DNA from 3 places in the Lysinibacillus sp. FSL M8-0216 genome. Region 1 is predicted to be linked to each of the others. Evidence: riboswitches for the same ligand, from Rfam matches in the RefSeq annotation. Region 1 holds a riboswitch; each other region holds the start of a gene.
The links. A riboswitch is a leader RNA that binds a small molecule or an ion and turns the genes downstream of it on or off. The one in region 1 is predicted to bind S-adenosylmethionine.

Region 1 (3,282 bases):
TATATCCAACAAGTGCTACAGCCGTAACCGTAATACCCGAAATTAGTGCTGGTAATGATTCAGGGATTAGAACTTTCCAAATAATTGTGGATGTTTTTGCCCCCATTGAACGAGCTGCTTCAATGACACCTTTATCAATCTCACGTAACGCAATTAATACCATACGTGCATAGAATGGAGCCGCACCGATAATTAAAGCAGGTAAAGCAGCATTAGCTCCACGGATTGTACCTAGTAAAAGCTTAGTGAATGGAATTAATAAAATAATTAACACGATAAATGGGATAGAGCGGAAAATGTTAACGAGTGACCCTGTTAAAAAGCTAACAATTTTATTAGCCCATAACTGATTGGGACTTGTTAAAAATAGGACGATTCCAATAGCTAACCCAAGAATAAATGTAATAACTGTAGAAATGGCCGTCATATATAATGTTTCATACGTAGCCTGCCACATGCTATCCCAGTCTACATTCGGAAAGAGATTAGTTAGCATCTGCAATCACCTCCGTTTGTACTTCCACTGTATTTAAATAGCTTAAGGCTTCAGTCACATTTGCTTTCGACCCATCAATTTGGACTATGAGGGTACCATATGCACCATTTTTCGTTTGTGAAATATTTCCGTGTACGATGCTTACTTCCACATCGAATTGCTTCACTAGATGTGAAATAACTGGCTGTTCTGTTTTTTCACCAACAAAAATCAATTTGACAAGTTGTCCAGTTGGATAATTTGCTTTGATTTGTTCTACTGTATCCTGTGTTTCCTTTGTATTTGTAATTTGGGCTACAAATTTCTTAGTAATGGCTGCCTGAGGTGCCTGGAAAACTTGCAATACTTCCCCACGCTCTACAATTTCGCCTGCCTCCATCACTGCTACACGATGACAAATCTTGCGAATGACATGCATTTCATGAGTAATGAGGACAATCGTTAACCCTAACCGTTCATTAATATCTACCAGTAAATCAAGAATGGCATCTGTTGTCTCTGGGTCTAGTGCAGATGTTGCCTCATCACATAGTAAAACCTCTGGATTATTTGCTAATGCACGTGCAATCCCTACTCGTTGCTTTTGTCCACCAGACAGCTGCGATGGATATGCTTGATCGCGACCTTCTAAGCCAACAAGTGCTATCAATTCCTTCACCCGTGCCTCACGTTGAGCTTTTGATACACCTGCAATTTCTAATGGGAAGGCAATGTTTTCTGCAACTGTTCGTGACCAAAGTAGGTTAAAATGTTGAAAAATCATACTAACCTTTTGTCTAGCTGCTCTAAGCTTTTGACCCTTAATCGAAGAAAATTCTTGATTGTTCACCGTTACTGTTCCTGCTGTTGGTTTCTCTAAACCATTAAGTAAACGAATCATCGTACTTTTACCAGCGCCACTATAGCCGATAATGCCAAAAATTTCACCCTTATTAATAGTAAGGTTAACATCTTTGACTGCCGTTAATTCGCCATTTGCTGTTTTGTATTTCTTCGTTATATTTTGAAGCTGTATCATAGCGAATACTCCTTTTCTTATATAAAAAAACCCCTCCACTTATAGACAAGTAGAAGGGGTCACGTATTATACGTTGAACCGTTCTCTCATCTTTCAAAGAAAAAATCTTTGAGTGATTTGGCACCTTTTCACTATGTGATGGTTGCCGGGCTTCATAGGGCACTTCCCTCCGCCGCTCTTTATAAGAGTTCGATATATTTAATGTTTTAGTAATATATTTGTTACTTTACCACGCTAATAAAGTTCAGTCAATTGATTTTTTTAACAATTCGTACAAAAATGGTACGGATTGAAAAGCATAAATCTTTTCTGTCACTTTGCCGCCATCACACACAAGTAAACATGGGACGCTTTCAATTTGATGTTCAATAGCAATTTGCTCCAAAAAATTAATATTTGCTTTCCCTAGTTTTAGGTGAGGTAATAGTTGTTCTACAATTGACATCATTTTCGATGCCACTGCACAAGTACCACACATCGGTGTATATAAATAAAACGCAGCTTTTTCTCCCGACTGTAAAGCCGACTCCCACTGCTCTTTTGACCATTCTTCCATTTAGTTCACGCAACCTTATAAAATATATTCATTATGGATGGAGAAATGCGCACGCAGTAAAATCATTGCTAACACTTTTCTTGGTGTCGTTTCTACTTCCTTATATGTCGGCATTGTACGTAAATGCTCCGCTTCCGGATAATGTCTGTCCATTAAAGCGCGTAGCTTATCGCCTGAAGTATCAGCATCAAAAAAAGTAAATAGCTCGCAGCCCTCATAGGGGTCTATTAGCTCCTCTAATTGATGCACTCCAATTGTTCCATTCGTACATAGTATTGTAACATTCTCGTTCAAAATCGGCTCAATTTGTAGCTTATCTGAGCGTCCTTCTACTATCAAGCATTTCCCATCGAACATTACGCCACCTCCATTTAGACATATCCACTTATACATTATTATATAATAAAAAACGCCGGTAGTTTCCGACGTTTTTTGATTATGGCTTGTCTTATTCTGCAGTCATCTCTTCGTATTGTTCTGCTGTCATAAGTTTATCAACTTCTGATGCATCAGCAGGCTCTACGACGATCATCCATGCTTTTTCATATGGTGATTCATTAACGAATTCTGGGCTATCTTCTAAATCTGCATTTACTTCCACTACAGTACCTGAGATTGGTGCATATAATTCAGAAACAGTTTTTACTGATTCTACGCTACCGAATGGATCATCTGTTTTGATTTCATCGCCAACTTGTGGAAGTTCAACGAAAACGATATCTCCTAATTCAGATTGTGCGAAGTGCGTAATACCAATACGTACTTTTCCATCTTCTACTTTTACCCATTCATGCTCTTCAGAGTAACGTAAGTCTTTCGGTGTGCTCATGCAAAAAACCCCTCCATAATTATGTAATATATTCACTTTCAGTGTGCCATACTTCTCCTATAAAAACAAGGATAAAAACGGTTATAACCAAGCTTGCTCAAAATCGGATTCTTTAAACCCTAAAGTTACTTTTTTTCCATCTGTTACGATGGGACGTTTTATTAACATACCATCCGTAGCAAGTAGCTTAAGCTGTTCTTCCTCAGTCATATCAGCTAGCTTGTCCTTCAAACCAAGGTCACGATACTTCATGCCAGAAGTATTAAAAAACTTCTTCAAAGGTAGTCCACTTGCTTGCCATAAAGCTGTTATTTCATCCTTTGTTGGTGGCTGCTCTACGATATGTACCTCTTCATAGGAAACGTCATGATCATTTAACCACT
Region 2 (3,282 bases), 140 kb from region 1:
CATTGAAGATGAGGTCACAGTAGGACACCAAGTGACTTTACATAGCTGTACCATTCGAAAAAATGCCTTAATCGGTATGGGCTCCATTATTTTAGACGGAGCAGAGATTGGAGAGGGTGCATTTATTGGAGCCGGAAGTCTTGTGCCTCCTGGTAAAGTCATACCTCCAAATAGCTTAGCATTAGGTCGTCCAGCGAAAGTTGTCCGAGAATTAAACGCTGAGGATAAAGAGGATATGGAGCGTATCGTACGTGAATACGTAGAAAAAGGTCAGTATTATAAATCTCTACAAAAATAAAAGCTTATAAAGAATACATTCATTATAAAAAATCCCTCGCTTTCCATGACCATTGTTCAAGGAATAAAGGCGGGGCATTTTTGCAAAAAAACAAAAGGGGCAGAAAAGCCCCTTTTGTTCATCATACATTAGAATAATTTTCTAACGACTTCAGCACTTTAGCACAATAGTTTACAGACGTGCTTTTACACGTAATGCGTCAGCTTTATCAGTTTGTTCCCATGGTACATTTAAATCTGTACGACCGAAGTGACCATAGGCTGCAGTTTGTTTATAAATTGGACGACGAAGATCAAGCATTTTAATAATTCCTGCTGGGCGTAAATCAAATAGCTCACGAACCCATTCTACGATTTCGCTTTCCTTCACTTTTCCTGTACCAAATGTATCAACAGCAATGGAAACAGGCTGTGCCACGCCAATTGCATACGCCAACTGGACTTCAGCGCGTTCTGCTAAACCAGCTGCTACAATATTTTTAGCTACATAACGTGCCGCATAGGCAGCTGAACGGTCAACTTTTGTTGCATCCTTACCTGAGAATGCACCGCCACCGTGTCGTGCATAGCCACCGTATGTATCAACAATTATCTTACGGCCCGTTAAACCAGCATCTCCTTTTGGCCCACCAATGACGAAACGGCCAGTCGGATTGATAAAGTATTTTGTTTTTGTATCTAATAATTCGCTTGGCACAACAGGAGCAATCACAAGTTGTTTTAGATCAGCCTGAATTTGTTCAAGTGTTGCTTCTTCATCATGCTGTGTTGAAATAACAATTGTATCGACACGTACAGGTACGTTATTGTCATCGTATTCAATTGTTACTTGTGTTTTACCATCGGGGCGTAAATAAGCTAGCTCACCAGATTTACGAACTTCAGTTAAACGACGTGCTAACTTATGAGCTAAGCTAATTGGTAACGGCATTAGCTCAGGTGTTTCATTACATGCATAGCCAAACATTAAGCCTTGGTCCCCTGCACCAATTGCTTCAATATCTGCATCTGTCATAGAACCCTCACGAGCCTCTAAAGCTTGGTCAACACCTTGAGCAATATCTGGAGATTGCTCACCAATTGCTACAAGTACCGCTAAATTTTCAGCATCAAAGCCATATTTCCCACGTGTATATCCGATTTCTGCCACAGTATCACGTACAATACCTTTGATATCTACATAAGTAGAAGTAGTAATTTCTCCCGCTACTAATACTAATCCTGTTGTTACAGTTGTCTCACACGCTACACGTGCATTTGGATCTTCTGCTAAAATAGCATCTAATATGGCATCCGAAATCTGGTCACAAATTTTATCTGGATGCCCTTCTGTTACACTTTCTGATGTAAACAGTCGACGTTTTGTCATTTAGTTTTCCTCCTATTACTCTTACAAAAAGTATTTGAATACGGTACTCATTACCCATGTCAAGTCCGCTCCTAAGGATTGAACTCTCAAGCCGCTGTTGTTGTCATTTCACTTTACGTGAAAAAATAACTGCTACTTTTAACACGAGGATTTCGAAAGATCCGTCATTATAATAAGGAAAGAACTACATATACTTACCTTTACATTGATTTTTAACAATAAAAAAATCCTTTACTCACGTTACTATACATGAGGAAAGGAATAATGACTTCGTTACCTTTCACTCTTATCGTTCAAGGGATTTTCCCTTGCATCAGGTTGGCACCAACGCATGTCGTGAAATAATTCATGCAGGTTGCCGGGTTTCACAGGGCCTGACCCTCCACCAGCTCGGGATAAGAGTATCCGTTCAATTTTCATGTTACTGAAAAGGTAGAACGTTGTCAAATATTTTCTTATGTATTACTGTATAGTAAGGAAGGAACAAATAATCACCATAAAAATTTTCATTCTTGGGTGATGATGTAAACAGAAGAAAATTAATCCCTACAACATACCTAGCATCTTGTGGTAACATATGTGTGGCTCAAATTTTAGACAATTTACTGTAGCATTGAATGTTTTCTACTCGAAAAACATTATTTTTTGTCAGTTTATTGAAAAGTAATAAAAACTCTAAAATAATTTCTTAATTAGTATAGATTATTTAACCAATTGTGTTATACTATTTTTGAAATTAAGAAAAAATCCCTCTAAATCAAGGGAATACTATAAAAAAGGATGGTATTTAATCGATGAATTCAGTAGAAATTGCAAACGAACTGAAGGAATTATTAAGCGGCGGTAACATTAACGTTCAACTTTCAGTACCACAATTAGCAGAAAAAGCTACTTCTCGTGGTGAGGCAATGTTAACAGTAGATGGCGCAGTTCGTGCAGAAACTGGCAAATACACTGGTCGTTCACCTAAAGATAAATATACAGTAGAAGAAGAAAGCACAAAAGATCAAATTGACTGGGGTAAAGTCAATCAACCAATTTCCTCTGAAGTGTTCGATAACCTGTATGTAAAAGTAATAAAATATTTAAAAGAACAAGATGAATTATTTGTATTCAAAGGCTTTGCTGGTGCTGACAAAGATTCACAATTAAGCATCCAAGTTATTAATGAATACGCTTGGCACAACCTTTTCGCTCATCAATTATTTATCCGTCCAACTAAAGACGAATTAGCTTCGCATGTTGCAGACTTCACTGTCATCTCAGCTCCTAACTTTAAAGCAGATCCTGCGGTTGACGGTACTGCTTCTGAAACATTCATCATTGTATCACTTGAAAAGAAAATTATCTTAATTGGTGGTACTGAATATGCTGGTGAAATGAAAAAATCTATTTTCGGTATTATGAACTACTTATTACCACAACAAGGTATCCTTTCTATGCACTGTTCAGCAAACGTTGGTGAAGCTGGCGATGTAGCATTATTCTTCGGTCTATCTGGTACTGGTAAAACAACATTATCCGCTGATCCAGACCGTAAGCTTATCGGTGACGATGAACACGGCTGGTCTGATAATGGTGTATTCAATATTGAGGGTGGTTGCTATGCAAAAACG
Region 3 (3,282 bases), 2.2 Mb from region 1:
AACCAATTGGACTACAGAGCTATTTGGAAGGAGGCTGTGCATAGTGTTATCCAAGGAGGCGAAGATGGCAATAAGAGATGATAATCGGCGCATTGAAGGTCTTGATTTTGCAAGAGCTCTCGCCATGTTTGGTATGTTCATTGTCAATTTTGGAGTCATAACGGGTTCTACAACGAATGGTTCAACATGGTTGATGGCCTTACAAAATCTATTTGAGGGGCGTGCCTCGGCCGTATTTGTCATGCTAGCAGGAATAGGAACAGCTTTAATGACTCGTCAGGCTAGAGAGACTAAGGACCCAATACTTCTTCGTAAGAATCGACTTACTTTGTGGAAGAGGTCGTTTTTGTTATTCGTGATAGGAATAGTCCTATATGCAGTAGGCTGGACAGGAGATATCTTACATTATTATGGCGTGTATATGTTTGTTGCCGCATGTTTGATTGCCCAATCCAAGAAAATGATGATGTTCATAATCGGTGTCATCCTCATCCTTTCACAATGGCTCCAAATTCAATTTAATTACTTCGCTGGGTGGCATCCAACATATGTATTACTAGAGTATCTTGATTTTTGGACACCGGCAGGATTTATAAGAAATTTGATGTTTAATGGCTATCATCCACTATTTCCCTGGATTTGTTTCTTTCTAACTGGCATGGTAATCGGCACATTAGATTTAACTAATCGTTCATTACGAAAAATCTTATTGGTGATGGGCTTATTGCTAGTCATAATGACGGAGACTTTTTCAACGATATTTATTAAGATGACAACGATCCATTTATTAGATGTAGAGAGTGCATTGTATTTATTTGATACGGGACCGATTCCACCGAATACGATGTATGTTCTATCTAACTCAGCGTCGGCAATTGTCCTTATCGTGGGCTCCATCTATCTTGTTGAGACATGTAAAAATAAAGTAATTGAAGCTTTGATCTTTACGGGACAATTGTCTTTAACGCATTATGTCGGCCATGTTTTTATTGGGATTGGAATATTAATTGTTTGCCAAAAGTTGGAGAATCAGACGCTTACCTTTTCCATGCTATATGCCTGCTGTTACTTTGTAGGATGTGTGCTTGTTTCTGTCTGGTGGAGAGCTAAACATCGTCGAGGTCCCCTTGAATTCTTGATGAGGAAATGGAGTTCGTAATAAATTAATGGATTGCCATCTATTTCTCGTTGATTAGGCATAAAATACTTTAGATATAGATAGTTTTCTAATCTAAAATAATCATTACAAAGTATTCAGCTAGGTTTTCTAATATTTTATATTGACAATCTTATTACAGAATTATAGAATTATTTTCAAGAAACGCAGTACTCTTATCAAGATAGGTGGAGGGACTTGGCCCAATGAAGCCTCGGCAACCGAAACATAGGTGCCACTTCCAACCGATGTATCTGAGAGATAGGAGGGGCTATCAATCAGTTTGATGCATTGGCCTCTTTTGTACAACAAGGATGAAAAAGAAGGGGTGTATCGTATGGCTCAGTCGGCAAAGGTAGAAGATAAGAAATTAGAGGCTATTGCAAAGGCCATTCAAAATCTTGAATTTGGTGAAGTGCATATTACGATTCAGGATGGTGTAATTGTTCAAATTAATAGGCTTGAAAAGCAGAGATTTCCTCAGAAGAAATAAAGGATCATTTCAGTTGAACGATGTGAAAAGGCCACCAATAAGCATGGTTTCCGTTGCTTACAAGTGGCCCTTTTTTTATGGCAATTAGCTATAGAAGCTTTTTGGAATCTGACCGATATGACGGCGATGATAGAGAAGGGGCTCCTTTTGAGAGTTTGTAATATCTAGCACCTGGCCAATAAAAATAGTATGATCACCTGCATCTATTTGCTGAAAGGATTTACATTGTAAAATAGCTGCTGTATCATGTAAAATCGGTAGTCCTAAAGAAGAAGTAGACCATTTTGCTTGAGCAAAGCGATCTGGGACTTTACTTGCAAATAATGTACATAATTGCTCTTGATCACTTGCTAAAATATTGACAGCGAATTTTTCCGCACTCATAAAGTAAGGATGGAGCTGAGATTTTTTATCAAGTGACCATAAAATAAGTAGTGGATCAATAGAAACAGATGCAAAAGAATTGACGGTTAAGCCAATTGGATTCGTTTCATGACAAGCTGTAACAACTGTTACACCTGTAGGATAGTTACCTAATGCCAATTTAAAAGCAGCAACATGATCTGTCATTCAAATCACCTCTTTATAGTTAGTAATAAATTAGTTAACGGAGTTAGTAGGTAAATTGCACTTTTTTCATACCATATAGTAACTCCTTTTCTTAAGTAAATATTAAATCAATTACACATCCAGGTAAAGCTAATGGGGGAAAGAAAGGGGAATTGCCATGACTTTATATTTTGATCATCTGGTACATCAAGTAGAATCACCGGAAAATATAAAGGTTTTCTTCAATAAACGAAATGTCCATACAGTGAACGGTGGTCAACACACGATGTGGGGGACTTACAATACGCTAAGTTATTTTGGCTTAAGCTATATTGAACAAATCGCTATTTATGATCGTGATTTATTTGAGCAAGCGGCCCTGTACCCATATTCCCTACATTATACGTTTAAACGTGATCGTGAGCGCCAAGGATTTTCACGAATTGCCTTGCGCACCAAAAATATTGAAGACGATGGTCAACGATTGCGTGCATTGGGCTATGAAGTATATGGTCCCGATGCTTGTAGCCGCACAAGACCAGACGGCACGATAATCGAATGGAAGCTATTGCATTTTGGCAGACCTGGCCTTTCAGTGGATTTTCCTTTCTTAATTGAATGGGCAGATGGAGATGAGGAGCGTTTGGCTCAATTAAAGGCTAGTGGCGCGATTGATGAAAAACAAGCCATTACAATGGAATCCATTCAGTTTTTTGTCAAGGATGTGGAGGAGACGGTGCAGCTTTGGCAGAAAGTATTACAACTACCCGAGTTTGAGCAGCATGAGCAGTTTATGTCTCTACAGCTAGCGAATATGCGCTTGGATTTTTATGAGGAAGCCTCAGCATCTAGCATGACGCTCGGTCATTTAAAAGAAGGGCCAATCGGTGTAACATTAAAGGATCCACACCGAACAAAGGAAACATTAGTGTGTCCAGGTGCTTTTTATTGGATTAATAAATAAATTAAAAATCCACTTCAATCGTTGAAGTGGATTTTTATGTGCAAACATGCAAAAAGTGGATTGAGCCATTTTCAAATACTTCATCCACTTACTATATTCTAGCTTATAATTTTACAACAT

Region 2: it holds a riboswitch for S-adenosylmethionine, as region 1 does, so the genes downstream of both, metK (methionine adenosyltransferase) here and MKX57_RS19410 (methionine ABC transporter ATP-binding protein) in region 1, are expected to answer to the same signal.
Region 3: it holds a riboswitch for S-adenosylmethionine, as region 1 does, so the genes downstream of both, MKX57_RS08215 (YezD family protein) here and MKX57_RS19410 (methionine ABC transporter ATP-binding protein) in region 1, are expected to answer to the same signal.

Annotation. Positions count from the first base shown of each region.
Region 1 covers NZ_CP152007.1:3,902,389-3,905,670, forward strand. Annotated here, with positions in the region: gene MKX57_RS19405 (methionine ABC transporter permease) at 1-496, opposite strand, end outside; gene MKX57_RS19410 (methionine ABC transporter ATP-binding protein) at 486-1,514, opposite strand; SAM riboswitch class I at 1,598-1,702, opposite strand; gene MKX57_RS19415 (thioredoxin family protein) at 1,759-2,070, opposite strand; gene MKX57_RS19420 (hypothetical protein) at 2,086-2,427, opposite strand; gene gcvH (glycine cleavage system protein GcvH) at 2,519-2,899, opposite strand; gene MKX57_RS19430 (arsenate reductase family protein) at 2,981-3,282, opposite strand, start outside.
Region 2 covers NZ_CP152007.1:3,762,820-3,766,101, forward strand. Annotated here, with positions in the region: gene MKX57_RS18545 (gamma carbonic anhydrase family protein) at 1-298, shown strand, start outside; gene metK (methionine adenosyltransferase) at 470-1,666, opposite strand; SAM riboswitch class I at 1,950-2,068, opposite strand; gene pckA (phosphoenolpyruvate carboxykinase (ATP)) at 2,461-3,282, shown strand, end outside.
Region 3 covers NZ_CP152007.1:1,744,523-1,747,804, forward strand. Annotated here, with positions in the region: gene MKX57_RS08205 (TetR/AcrR family transcriptional regulator) at 1-81, shown strand, start outside; gene MKX57_RS08210 (heparan-alpha-glucosaminide N-acetyltransferase domain-containing protein) at 65-1,159, shown strand; SAM riboswitch class I at 1,330-1,424, shown strand; gene MKX57_RS08215 (YezD family protein) at 1,494-1,649, shown strand; gene MKX57_RS08220 (flavin reductase family protein) at 1,734-2,219, opposite strand; gene MKX57_RS08225 (VOC family protein) at 2,377-3,162, shown strand; gene MKX57_RS08230 (cold-shock protein) at 3,266-3,282, opposite strand, start outside.